Regions from separate parts of the Bacillus sp. A015 genome, predicted to be linked through region 1. Evidence: riboswitches for the same ligand, from Rfam matches in the RefSeq annotation. Region 1 holds a riboswitch; the other holds the start of a gene.
What was found. Region 1 has a riboswitch for glycine ahead of gcvT (glycine cleavage system aminomethyltransferase GcvT). Riboswitches for the same ligand answer to the same signal wherever they lie in the genome.

Region 1 (5,657 bases):
GCGGTTCAGGTACACCGCCCGTTTTTTCGAGCCAGTGCCAATAAAAAGGGCGGTTCATAATCAATTTATCCATTTCGATTGTCAGTTGGACTGTCATATGTCCTGCACTTTCTTCTAATATGTCGCATTGGTTCGCCTGAAAGAAACGGAGAAGAAATGTATGAATGTGACGCTGCTCCATTGATCAACTCTCCTTTATGAGCCTTGCTGCCTTTTTTCTAAAAGCGGTGTTTGTGCTTCTGTTAAATAAGAAGCAAACTGGGTTAATTTCTTTTTCATGTCTCCGTCAGATTCGTGCTGAAAGAGTATATGATGCAATTCTGTTTCGGCATCTTGGATATCAATTCGCGTTAAAATATCATCTAGATCGCCAATGACGTTTTCAAACAGCTGAATTTTTTCATATAAAAGCTTTAGAATATGTTCCTCGACTGTTCCATTCGTTGCCATATTGTAAATGTGGACATCCCGCTCTTGGCCAAGGCGGTGGATACGTCCAATTCTCTGTTCTAGACGCATCGGATTCCACGGAAGGTCGTAGTTGATGATCTGGTTACAAAACTGAAGGTTAATCCCTTCGCCGCCGGCTTCTGTAGCAATTAATACTTGAGCCCGTTCTCTAAATAAATCTTTCATCCAGTCTTTTTTGCTCCGCTTAAAGCCGCCTCGAAAAGGAACCGAGCTAATGCCGTTTTGCTGAAGAAACCATTGTAAATAAATTTGTGTCGCACGATATTCAGTGAAAATAATCACTTTCTCATTTAACTGCTGAATGAGTTTGACGACTTCCAGCGCCTTTGAATTTTGCTCGACTTGGTTGATTTTCTCCATGATTTGCGCAATGGCAGAAGATCCTAAAATGTGTTTTTCTTCTTCCTGCATTTTTTTTATCGTCATATAGACCGCCTCACGGCTTGAGCAGCATTCCCGTTCCAAGGTCATGATTGAAAACATGTGCTTTGTATAAGCTGGATTCTCTTTCAGCTTGCAGATTTCATCATATAACGCTTGCTCTGTCGGAGAGAAATGAATGGAAATCGTCTTGACATGCCGTTTTGACCACTCGATGCCAGTGTCTTCTCTTCGGTTACGAATCATCACTTTATTGATTAGCTGTTTCAATCGATCATGATCTTCAAGCTGCAAGTCCTTTTTGGCAAAAACATCTTTAAACTGATGTTCATTCCCAAGATGGCCTGGCTTCAGAAGGGAAACGAGATTGAAAATTTCTCCGATTCGGTTTTGAATAGGCGTAGCTGTAAGCAGCAGGCAGAACTTCTTATTTAGATTTCTCACAAATTCATAGTTTTTCGTTTTATTGTTTTTCAGTTTGTGTGCTTCATCAATAATAACCATATCGTAGGCGATAGATAAAATCGTGTCTCGATGCGGCTGTCTTTTGGCTGTATCAATTGAGGAAACCACGACGTCACACTGCTCCCACACATAGCTTTTTTTTTGTTCGACAGCATCAATGTAAAATTTCGTCCGCAGCTCCTGCACCCATTGAGACACAAGGGAGGCGGGGACGAGAATGAGAATCTTTTTGGCAAGTCCACGAATCATGTATTCTTTGATAATGAGTCCTGCTTCTACAGTTTTCCCAAGTCCCACTTCATCTGCTAGAATGGCTTTCCCGTTCATCTCTTCTACGACTCTTCTGGCTGCTTCGAGCTGGTGTTTTAAAGGAGTGAAGTCAGGTAGGTGCGTAGGAGCTTGCAAACCCTCGAATGAATCAATCGCCGTGACTTTCTGAACCTGCGTCGCTAATCGGTACATATCCCAGTTCGCCCAGGGACCGTCTGCTGAAAGCCGCTGCTGAAATTCACTTGCCCATTCCTGATCAAAAATCGTTTGAATATTCAATGTCATCGCCTGCCTTTCTAGTCGGTTTATGATAAAAACGTTCTGTTTTTAAACGCTTCATTTTTTAAGAGGTCTTTAAAAGACTGTATATTTCAATAAAAGCGAACGATATTGAACATTTATTTTAAAAATGTTAATGATTTTTCTGTTGCTCTTGATCCATTTCTAGTGGTAGGATGTTGGTAAGTGATCTAGAAAATAAGTCACCCATTTTGATAGTATGTCCAATAAATGTGAAGAATATGAGCGGATGATGGTATGGGGAGAGACTTGGCGGTTATTTTGCACTGGCAGGCGCCGAAGGAGCAAGCTGAATTGATTCAGTGAATCTCTCAGGCAAAAGTACTCTTACCGGACGCAACTCTGGAGAGTGTTTGCTCATTGTTTTTTAGCAAACCACCAAAGGGGAAAACGCACAATGATGTTGTGCTGTAAACTTTCAGGTGCAAGGACAGAGACTTCTTTTTGATAAAAAGGGAGCTCTCTGTCCTTTTTTGCTGTGATTTTTTTCTGAAAATTCAGCTTGTGATCTGCACTGTAAGAAAAAAGGGGGAAACGATTGATGTTGAAACGAACACCGCTTTTTCATGCGTATGAAACGTTTGGCGCAAAAACCATTGACTTCGGGGGCTGGGAATTACCTGTCCAATTTTCTTCCATTAAAGAAGAACATGAAGCTGTTCGAACAAAAGCAGGGCTTTTTGATGTGTCTCACATGGGTGAGGTGGAAGTCAAAGGTCAAGATGCCCTTCCTTTTTTACAAAGGTTATTAACCAATGATCTGTCTAAGCTGACGGATGGTAAGGCACTATATACAGCCATGTGTTATGAAGATGGCGGGACGGTGGATGACCTGCTCGTCTATCAAAAAGAAAAGAACAACTATTTACTTGTCATTAATGCATCAAATATCGAAAAAGATGTGGATTGGCTGCTCAAGCATCAGGGGGAGGATGACGTATTGATCAAAAACGTCTCTGATCAAATCGCCTTGCTAGCACTTCAAGGACCTCTTGCTGCTGACATCATCAAGGATGTGGCGGGCGAAGAGGTGACATCTCTCAAGCCATTTACGTTTTTATCACAGGCTGAGGTCGCTCAAAAAGAGGTGCTTGTTTCAAGAACTGGCTACACAGGAGAAGACGGCTTTGAAATCTACTGCCAGTCAGAAGATGCAGTGCACATTTGGTCGGCTTTATTACAAGCGGGCCAGCCTAAAGGGTTAATACCGTGCGGGCTCGGTGCACGTGACACCTTGAGATTTGAAGCAAGACTCCCGCTTTATGGTCAGGAGCTCACAAAGGATATTTCCCCATTAGAGGGCGGGATTGGTTTTGCTGTCAAAACGGATAAAGAAGCTAATTTTATTGGGAAAGAAGCGCTCAAAAAGCAAAAAGAAGAAGGAACGAAGCGAAAGCTTGTCGGCATTGAAATGATTGATAAAGGGATTCCGCGTACAGACTATCCGGTCTTTTCAGGAGAGAAGCAGATTGGAATTGTCACAACGGGTACACAATCTCCAACGTTAAAGAAAAATGTCGGGCTTGCTTTGATCGAAACATCAGAGGCGCAGCTTCAGGCAGAGGTGGAAGTACAAGTTCGTAAAAAACGTCTAAAAGCCAAAATCGTCGCCACACCATTTTATAAAAGAGCCAAATAACGAGGGGGAATAGAGGATGAAGCACAGGTATTTGCCGCAAACAGAGCAAGATCAAAAAGAAATGCTGGATGTCATCGGCGTTCAGTCGATTGATGAGCTTTTTTCAGATATCCCAGAGAAAGTACGATTCAAAGGAGCATACAACATCAAAGAAGCCGCATCTGAAACAGAGCTTGTGCGGGAATTATCTCGCTTAGCTGCAAAGAATAAGGATACTGTTTCCTATGCATCGTTTCTTGGTGCTGGTGTGTATGATCATTATCAGCCTGTCATTGTAGATCACGTCATCTCACGCTCTGAATTTTATACAGCGTATACACCTTATCAGCCCGAGATTTCGCAAGGTGAATTGCAAGCCATCTTTGAGTTTCAAACGATGATCGCTGAGCTGACCGGCATGGATCTTGCCAACTCCTCGATGTATGATGGCGGAACCGCATTAGCTGAAGCGGCGATGCTGGCTGCAGGACATACAAAGAAAAAGAAAATTGTTGTCTCTGAGTCGGTTCACCCTGAATCAAGAGCGGTGCTGAAAACATATGCCAAAGGACAGCATATTGAAGTAGTTGAGGTACCTGCGCGAAAAGGGCAGACGGATGTAGCGGCATTAGAAGAGGCCGTCTGCGACGAAACAGCAGCTGTTCTTGTACAATATCCAAACTTTTTCGGTGTAGTCGAACCGTTAAAAGAGATTGAACCGATTGCCCATAAAGGAAAGAGCCTGTTCATTGTCTCAAGTAATCCGCTTGCACTCGGTTTACTGACGCCGCCAGGAAAACTGGGGGCAGATATTGTTGTTGGTGATGCACAGCCGTTTGGCATTCCGGCTGCATTTGGCGGACCTCATTGCGGGTATTTTGCCGTGACGAAAAAATTAATGCGAAAAGTTCCAGGGCGTTTAGTCGGTCAAACAGAAGATGAAAATGGCGTTCGTGGATTTGTGCTGACCCTTCAAGCACGTGAACAGCACATTCGAAGAGACAAAGCGACGTCAAATATTTGTTCGAATCAGGCATTAAATGCGTTAGCCGCTTCTGTTGCGATGACGGCACTTGGAAAGACAGGCATAAAAGAAATCGCCTATCAAAACGTGCAAAAAGCCCATTATGCCAAGACGCAGGCGGAAAAACATGGGCTTCAGGCTGATGTAGAAGGAGCCCATTTTAATGAATTTGTGATCAAGTTAAATGAGCCTGTAAAAGAAGCCAATAAACGATTGCTTGAAAAAGGGATCATCGGCGGCTATGACTTAGGGATAGACTACCCAGAGCTTCAGCAGCACATGCTTGTAGCCGTGACAGAGCTAAGAACAAAAGAAGAAATTGATACGTTCATCAAGGAATTGGGGGATCGCCATGAATAAACAAGATCAGCCGCTTATTTTTGAATTATCCAAAGAAGGAAGAATTGGTTATAGCCTGCCTGATTTAGATGTACCCGAACAGGAGCTCCCGGCTTTATTTGATGAAACGTACATTCGTCATGAGGATGCTGAGCTTCCGGAAGTATCTGAGCTTGATATCATGCGCCATTATACGGCACTATCAAGACGTAATCATGGAGTTGATTCCGGATTTTACCCTCTTGGCTCTTGTACGATGAAATATAACCCAAAGATTAACGAAAAGGTTGCACGCCTTGCAGGCTTCTCGCAAATTCATCCACTTCAAGAAGCAGACACTGTGCAAGGAGCATTAGAATTACTTTATGACCTAGGCGACCATCTTGAAGAAATCACAGGGATGGACGCAGTGACATTACAGCCTGCGGCAGGTGCACATGGCGAATGGACGGGGCTCATGATGATTCGTGCGTACCATGAAGCAAGAGGAGATCATAAGCGAACAAAAGTCATCGTGCCGGATTCTGCTCATGGAACGAATCCGGCATCTGCGACAGTGGCTGGGTTTGAAACGATTACCGTTGCATCTGATGAAAATGGGCTTGTTGATTTAGAGGATTTACGCCGTGTTGTGAATGAAGAAACAGCGGCTCTTATGCTGACAAACCCGAATACACTCGGCCTTTTTGAAGAAAACATTTTAGAAATGGCTGAAATCGTTCACGGAGCTGGCGGTAAGCTTTATTATGACGGAGCGAACTTGAATGCCGTTTTAAGCAGAGCAAGACC
Region 2 (5,657 bases), on a different contig from region 1:
TGTATTGGGATTTTCAACGGCTGGTGTCTTTCAGCTGACATTAACGGTGATGGCTGAATTCTTCTGGAAGAACAAAGGAACGATGACAGGGATTATCTCAACAGCCGGCGGGGTGTCGGCCATCGTCATCCCGGTCGTAACAGGTTTGATTGAAAGCCACTCGACCATTTTACAGATCTTTATGTTCGATGCGGTTGTGGCTGTTGTGGCCATTATTGGTGCAATGTATATCCTGTATCGATACCGCCAAATCATGGTACATGAATAAAAAAAAGACGACCTCCACTCAGGAAGTCGTCTTTTTTGTTTAGAAACGGTCGTTTTCAAAAAGTATCTGTTTCACTTGATCAACTGGCATATCTTCACCAGTAAAGAGTTTGTAAGCAAGAGCACCTTGCCATAGCATCATTCCAAGACCGTTAATGGTTTTGGCACCCGCTTCCTGTGCTTGAGCAAGAAGTTTTGTTTTTTGCGGGTTGTACACAACATCTGTCACGATCAAATCTTTACGCAGTACATCAAGCGTGTCATCAATAATGCTAAGCTGGTCTAATGGTTTCATTCCAAGGCTTGTCCCATTTGCTAAGATCGCACTTTCAGCTACTTCACGGCGGAAAGCGTCTTTGTCTTCAAGTGGGAAAATGTTCGCTTTGACACCGAATGATTTCATCTCTTCATTGATGTACTTCACATTTTCTTCCGCTTGAACAAAGTATTGATCTTGACGAGCAAAAATACTAATTTCACGAATACCTGATTGTGCAAGTTGAATGGCAATCGGTGTCGCAGCACCGCCTGAGCCAACAAGTGTTACCTTTTGTCCAGCTAGTTCAACGCCATGTTCAATCAAGTTTCTCACGTAACCAAGACCATCTGTGTTGTAGCCAATCAGCTTGCCATCTTTGTTCACAACAGTGTTGCTTGCACGTGTATATCTCGCAGAATCATCTAGTTCATCTAAGTAATCCAGCACTTTCATTTTATTTGGCATAGATACGTTAAATCCAGCTGCACCCATCGCTTTCATTCCGTTTACTGCTGCTTCTAGTTCATCATTTCCTACTTCAAAGGCTAGGTAAGCGTAGTTGATACCTGTTAATGTGTATCCAAGGTTGTGCATCCGTGGTGACAGGCTGTGTCCAATTGGTGTAGCAAGAAGACCGACTAATTTTGTTTTTCCATCAATATTTCGTTCATGTATGTTTGTCATAATTGACATCTCCTTTTATTATCTAGACAATTTTTTCATGCGTCCTAAAACAAAGACTGCTAACAATACGCTAATGACCGCAATGATCATATCGAAAAATAACGTCATTTTAATATCGTACGTGCTGACCAACCCACTTGTAATGAGCGGCACAAGAATAAACGCTGAGCTTGCCGCAATGTTGACGTATGATGAAACCGTTGCTTTGTTTGTAGGGAATAATTTCATCATAATACTCATGGCCAGCTGGAAGATCCCTGCTGTAAATAATCCTAAGAAAAAGGTGCTGACAATCACAATGCTGTACGTTTCGATTTGAAATAGTGAAAACATTGCAAGGAATGCCCCAATTGGGTAAATAATGGCGACCATAATAGGTGAAATAAATTTATCTAATACGATCGATAGTAATAGAACAGACACAAGGGCACCAATACTAAAATAAGAAAGAAGCTGCGTCGCTTGTCCTGTGCCAAGTCCAATCAGTTTTAACCCGAGTTGCGGAAGCCACGTCTGCCATACGACAAACAATGCAGTAGACGTGAATCCCATGAGCACAACAGCTAAGCCTTCACCAACCATTTTAGGTTCTTCCTTCATTTGTTCCTGCACTGGAAGATCATCTTGTGAAGAGACTTGCTTATGGTTCGGGAATGGCATAAAGATCAAGTAAATCCCTACGAGTAAATAAAGAAGTCCTAGTCCAAAGAACGCCCAGCCCCAGAAGATGTCATGTGCAATAAGGAACGCCAAGATAAATGGAAGAACAGTCGCTCCAATTGAAACGGACGCCTTCACTAAAACAGAAGCTGAACTTGCCTTTTTAGGAAACGATTCTGTTAGAGCAGGGTATGTCCCTGAATCAAGCAGTGAGTTTGCAATCCCTGCTGAAATCGCAAAGATAAAAGCGAGTGTATAATTCGTTGTCGTTGGAATTCCGATTAAGAATAATAAGTAAAGAAAGTTTCCTGTAATAATGACAGGCTTACGTCCCCAGCGGTCTGCTAACCGTCCAGAGAAAAAGAGAGCAATCAGTTTACCTATTCCGATCGCCGATACAAGCAAGCTGATTTTCGGAATATCCACATGGTAGCGTTCAGATAAGCTTTCCATGTTGGATGCCACAATAATATTGATCATGCCGAGCATGAAGTAGTTTAAATACATGCCAAGTGACGATTTAATATAAGGATTTTTCATGTTCCCACTCCTATATTTAAAACCCTTTTTGGGTCAAATTCTTTGTTTACCTTTGTAATATCAAGCCCATCACAACACCCTTTGTGTGATTGATGAAAAAATAATGAATATTCATCTGTTCTTCCATTAAGTACATCGTTCTACTAAAAATAAAAAATAACAACACTCTTGATAAGAAAGTGTATCTTCATGATTTGATCAGAATCAGAAATTATCAATTTCAACTGTTGTTAAATAAAAATAACAGTATGACGAATTAGGTATAACGATATACTAAAAGAAGCAACGTGATAAATATACTCCTGCGCTTTAAATGTGTCAAGTTTATGACTTTGTGATGTAAAAAAAGAAAAATGAAATAAAGAAATGGTTGACTTGATCAATAAAAAAAAGAGAATTGCTGCATGCAATTCTCCCTTTCATGATGATGTAGAGGTTTCTCTAATATGAAGTTGAGGCTTTAGGATCAATCGCTGCAGCTCTTCATCCTGCTCGTTCATTTTATGATATAAAAGGTTCGCTGCTTTTACCCCGATGGATCGTGGGAATGATGAGACAGTGGTGAGCGGCGGATGATACATCTCCGCTTCAGGGATGTTATCGAATCCAACAACATCGATGTCTTCACCAGGCTTGATGTCACGTACTGTCAGTTCCTGAATGACCCCAAACGCGACTAAGTCACTAAAGCAAAAAATAGCAGTAGGAGGCTCGGGCTGGTCGATGACTTGGGTAAGGGCTTCTTTCCCGCCTTCACGGGTAGGTTCCATATCGATAATAAGAGATTCATCAATCGTCAGGTTTGCCTCATCATGGGCTCTTTTGAAACCTTTCATGCGTTCAATCCAAGTCGATGAGGACTTGATGCCGCCTAAAAAGGCAATACGTCGATGTCCTTTTTGAAGAAGGTGATGTACCGCCATCCAAGCGCCTTGTTCATAATCAGCGCCGACATAGTCACAGCGCACATCCGCTAATTCACGGTTTGCCAGTACTTTTGGGGTGCGAATTTGATTTAACTGTTTGACCGTCCGAGTAGAGCTTTTCGAAGCTGGGTTTAAAATAATCCCGCCAACCCGGTGCTCTACCATTGTGGAAATGAGCCGTTCCTGCTTATCGACACTGTCAAAGGTTGTACCAAGTAAAACGGTATAGCCAAGTGATTCAAGTGTGGTTTGCACGCCGATTAAAAACTCAGAAATAAAGGTGTTTGAAATGTCCGTGACGATAACACCCACAATATTGGAGCTTTTTGACCGCATGTTTGCAGCGACGCGGTCGTACACGTATCCTAAATCCTCCATGGATTGCAGTACTTTTGTTCGAGTGGCTTCAGAGATTCTAGGATTGTTTCGAACAACGAGTGAGGCCGTTGAGGTCGAGACACCGGCATGCCGGGCGACTTCCTGTAATGTGACACGCTGTTTGTTCAATTTTTTCATTTATCTTCACCAACTTCAATGGATTGCCTAACTTGGTTCATGGTCAGGATGGATTTCTCCATCAAACGAGCCGAACATCTTTTGATTTATTATACCTTATCAGGGGGTGTTGATGAAGTGAAGTCATATTGAGTCAAATAGGGAGGAGATAAAATCTTAAAAGATTACCATTGACAGCTTTCTTCTAGAGGCGTAAAATATAAAATTATTCAGAAATAGCAACATTTTAAGTAAATAACGAAGGCTATGATTGCTGTGGGTCACACTATGGCAGGAGCAGCTTCTGGAGAGACCGCATGTACGTGCGGCGCCGAAGGGTTCACAATCTCAGGCAAAAGGACAGAAGAGTACGAAATATTGTATTTGTGATGCATGGATGATGCCATGTATTGCTTTTCTCTATTTTGCTATTCTTTTATGACCATGAGATTGGAGCGCATCCAATCTCTTTTTTTATGGACTTTTTGAAGGTTCATTATTTTAGTATAGGATCGTGTCGGAGGAGGGCGTTGACATTGGCACAACAAGAATTAAAACGAGCTTTATCAAACCGTCATGTTCAATTAATTGCAATAGGCGGAACCATCGGAACAGGGCTGTTTTTAGGCTCTGGAAAGGCCATTCAATTGGCAGGTCCGTCGATTATTTTTGCTTATTTAATTGTCGGAATGGCCATCTTTTTTGTCATGAGGGCACTTGGAGAATTGCTCTTATCAAGGGCGGGCTATCAGTCATTAACCGATATTGCAGAGGACTATCTTGGCCCATGGGCTTCCTTTGTAACTGGCTGGACGTATTGGTTTTGCTGGATTATGACAGCGATGGCTGATGTCATTGCGGTCGGGGTGTATGTGCAGTATTGGTTTGACATTCCGCAATGGATTCCTGCAATCATTTGTTTGTTGATTTTACTAGGGTTTAATTTATTAACGGTGAAGCTTTTTGGAGAAATGGAATTTTGGTTTGCACTGATTAAAGTCATTACGATTCTACTGCTAATTGGCGTTGGGGTTGTTCTTTTAATCATTGGTTTTCAAACAGATGCCGGGCCTGTGACGGTCACGAACCTTTGGTCACATGGCGGGGTATTTCCAAATGGTGTCACAGGCTTCTTATTGTCATTCCAGATGGTGATTTTTGCGTATGTGGGAGTGGAACTTGTTGGCGTGTCCGCAGCAGAAACAGCAAATCCACAAAAAAACATTCCGTCTGCGATTAATAAAATTCCATTAAGAATTCTATTTTTCTATGTGGGTGCGATCTTTGTATTATTATGTATCAACCCATGGACCGAGCTCAGTGCATCAGAAAGTCCTTTTGTGAAAACCTTTGGACTGATTGGTATACCAGTAGCAGCGGGGCTCATTAATTTTGTTGTCCTGACTTCTGCGGCTTCCGCTTGTAATAGCGGCATGTTCTCGACGAGCCGTATTTTGTATAATCTCAGTCATCAAAAGCAGGGACCATCCTCCTTTGGCCGTCTGAATAAGCACGCTGTCCCAAGCAATGCACTGTTTGTTTCAACGATCGTGGTATCTGTCGGGGCTCTTTTAAGCAAGCTGATTCCTGAACAAGCCTTTGGCATTGTGACAACAATCAGTGCCATTTGTTTCATTTGGGTATGGAGTATTATTTTAATATGTCACCTGAAATATAAAAAAACACGTCCTGAACTGCATGCAGCATCTACCTTTAAAGCGCCATTCACACCTTTTGTGAATATTTGTGTTCTTGTGCTTTTTGCTGCCATTCTTGTGATCATGCTGTTTGCGGATGCAACACGTCCGGCGCTCTTATTAACACCG

Region 2: it holds a riboswitch for glycine, as region 1 does, so the genes downstream of both, ACSLGF_RS12380 (amino acid permease) here and gcvT (glycine cleavage system aminomethyltransferase GcvT) in region 1, are expected to answer to the same signal.

The regions. Positions count from the first base shown of each region.
Region 1 is NZ_JBSPZB010000002.1:237,836-243,492, reverse strand. Features, by position in the region: gene ACSLGF_RS02865 (YqhG family protein) at 1-181, opposite strand, end outside; gene ACSLGF_RS02860 (DEAD/DEAH box helicase) at 196-1,866, opposite strand; glycine riboswitch at 2,117-2,224, shown strand; glycine riboswitch at 2,228-2,323, shown strand; gene gcvT (glycine cleavage system aminomethyltransferase GcvT) at 2,429-3,526, shown strand; gene gcvPA (aminomethyl-transferring glycine dehydrogenase subunit GcvPA) at 3,543-4,889, shown strand; gene gcvPB (aminomethyl-transferring glycine dehydrogenase subunit GcvPB) at 4,882-5,657, shown strand, end outside.
Region 2 is NZ_JBSPZB010000014.1:210-5,866, reverse strand. Features, by position in the region: gene ACSLGF_RS12400 (MFS transporter) at 1-268, shown strand, start outside; gene ACSLGF_RS12395 (quinate/shikimate dehydrogenase) at 308-1,210, opposite strand; gene ACSLGF_RS12390 (MFS transporter) at 1,229-2,410, opposite strand; gene ACSLGF_RS12385 (LacI family DNA-binding transcriptional regulator) at 2,830-3,852, opposite strand; glycine riboswitch at 4,126-4,205, shown strand; gene ACSLGF_RS12380 (amino acid permease) at 4,368-5,657, shown strand, end outside.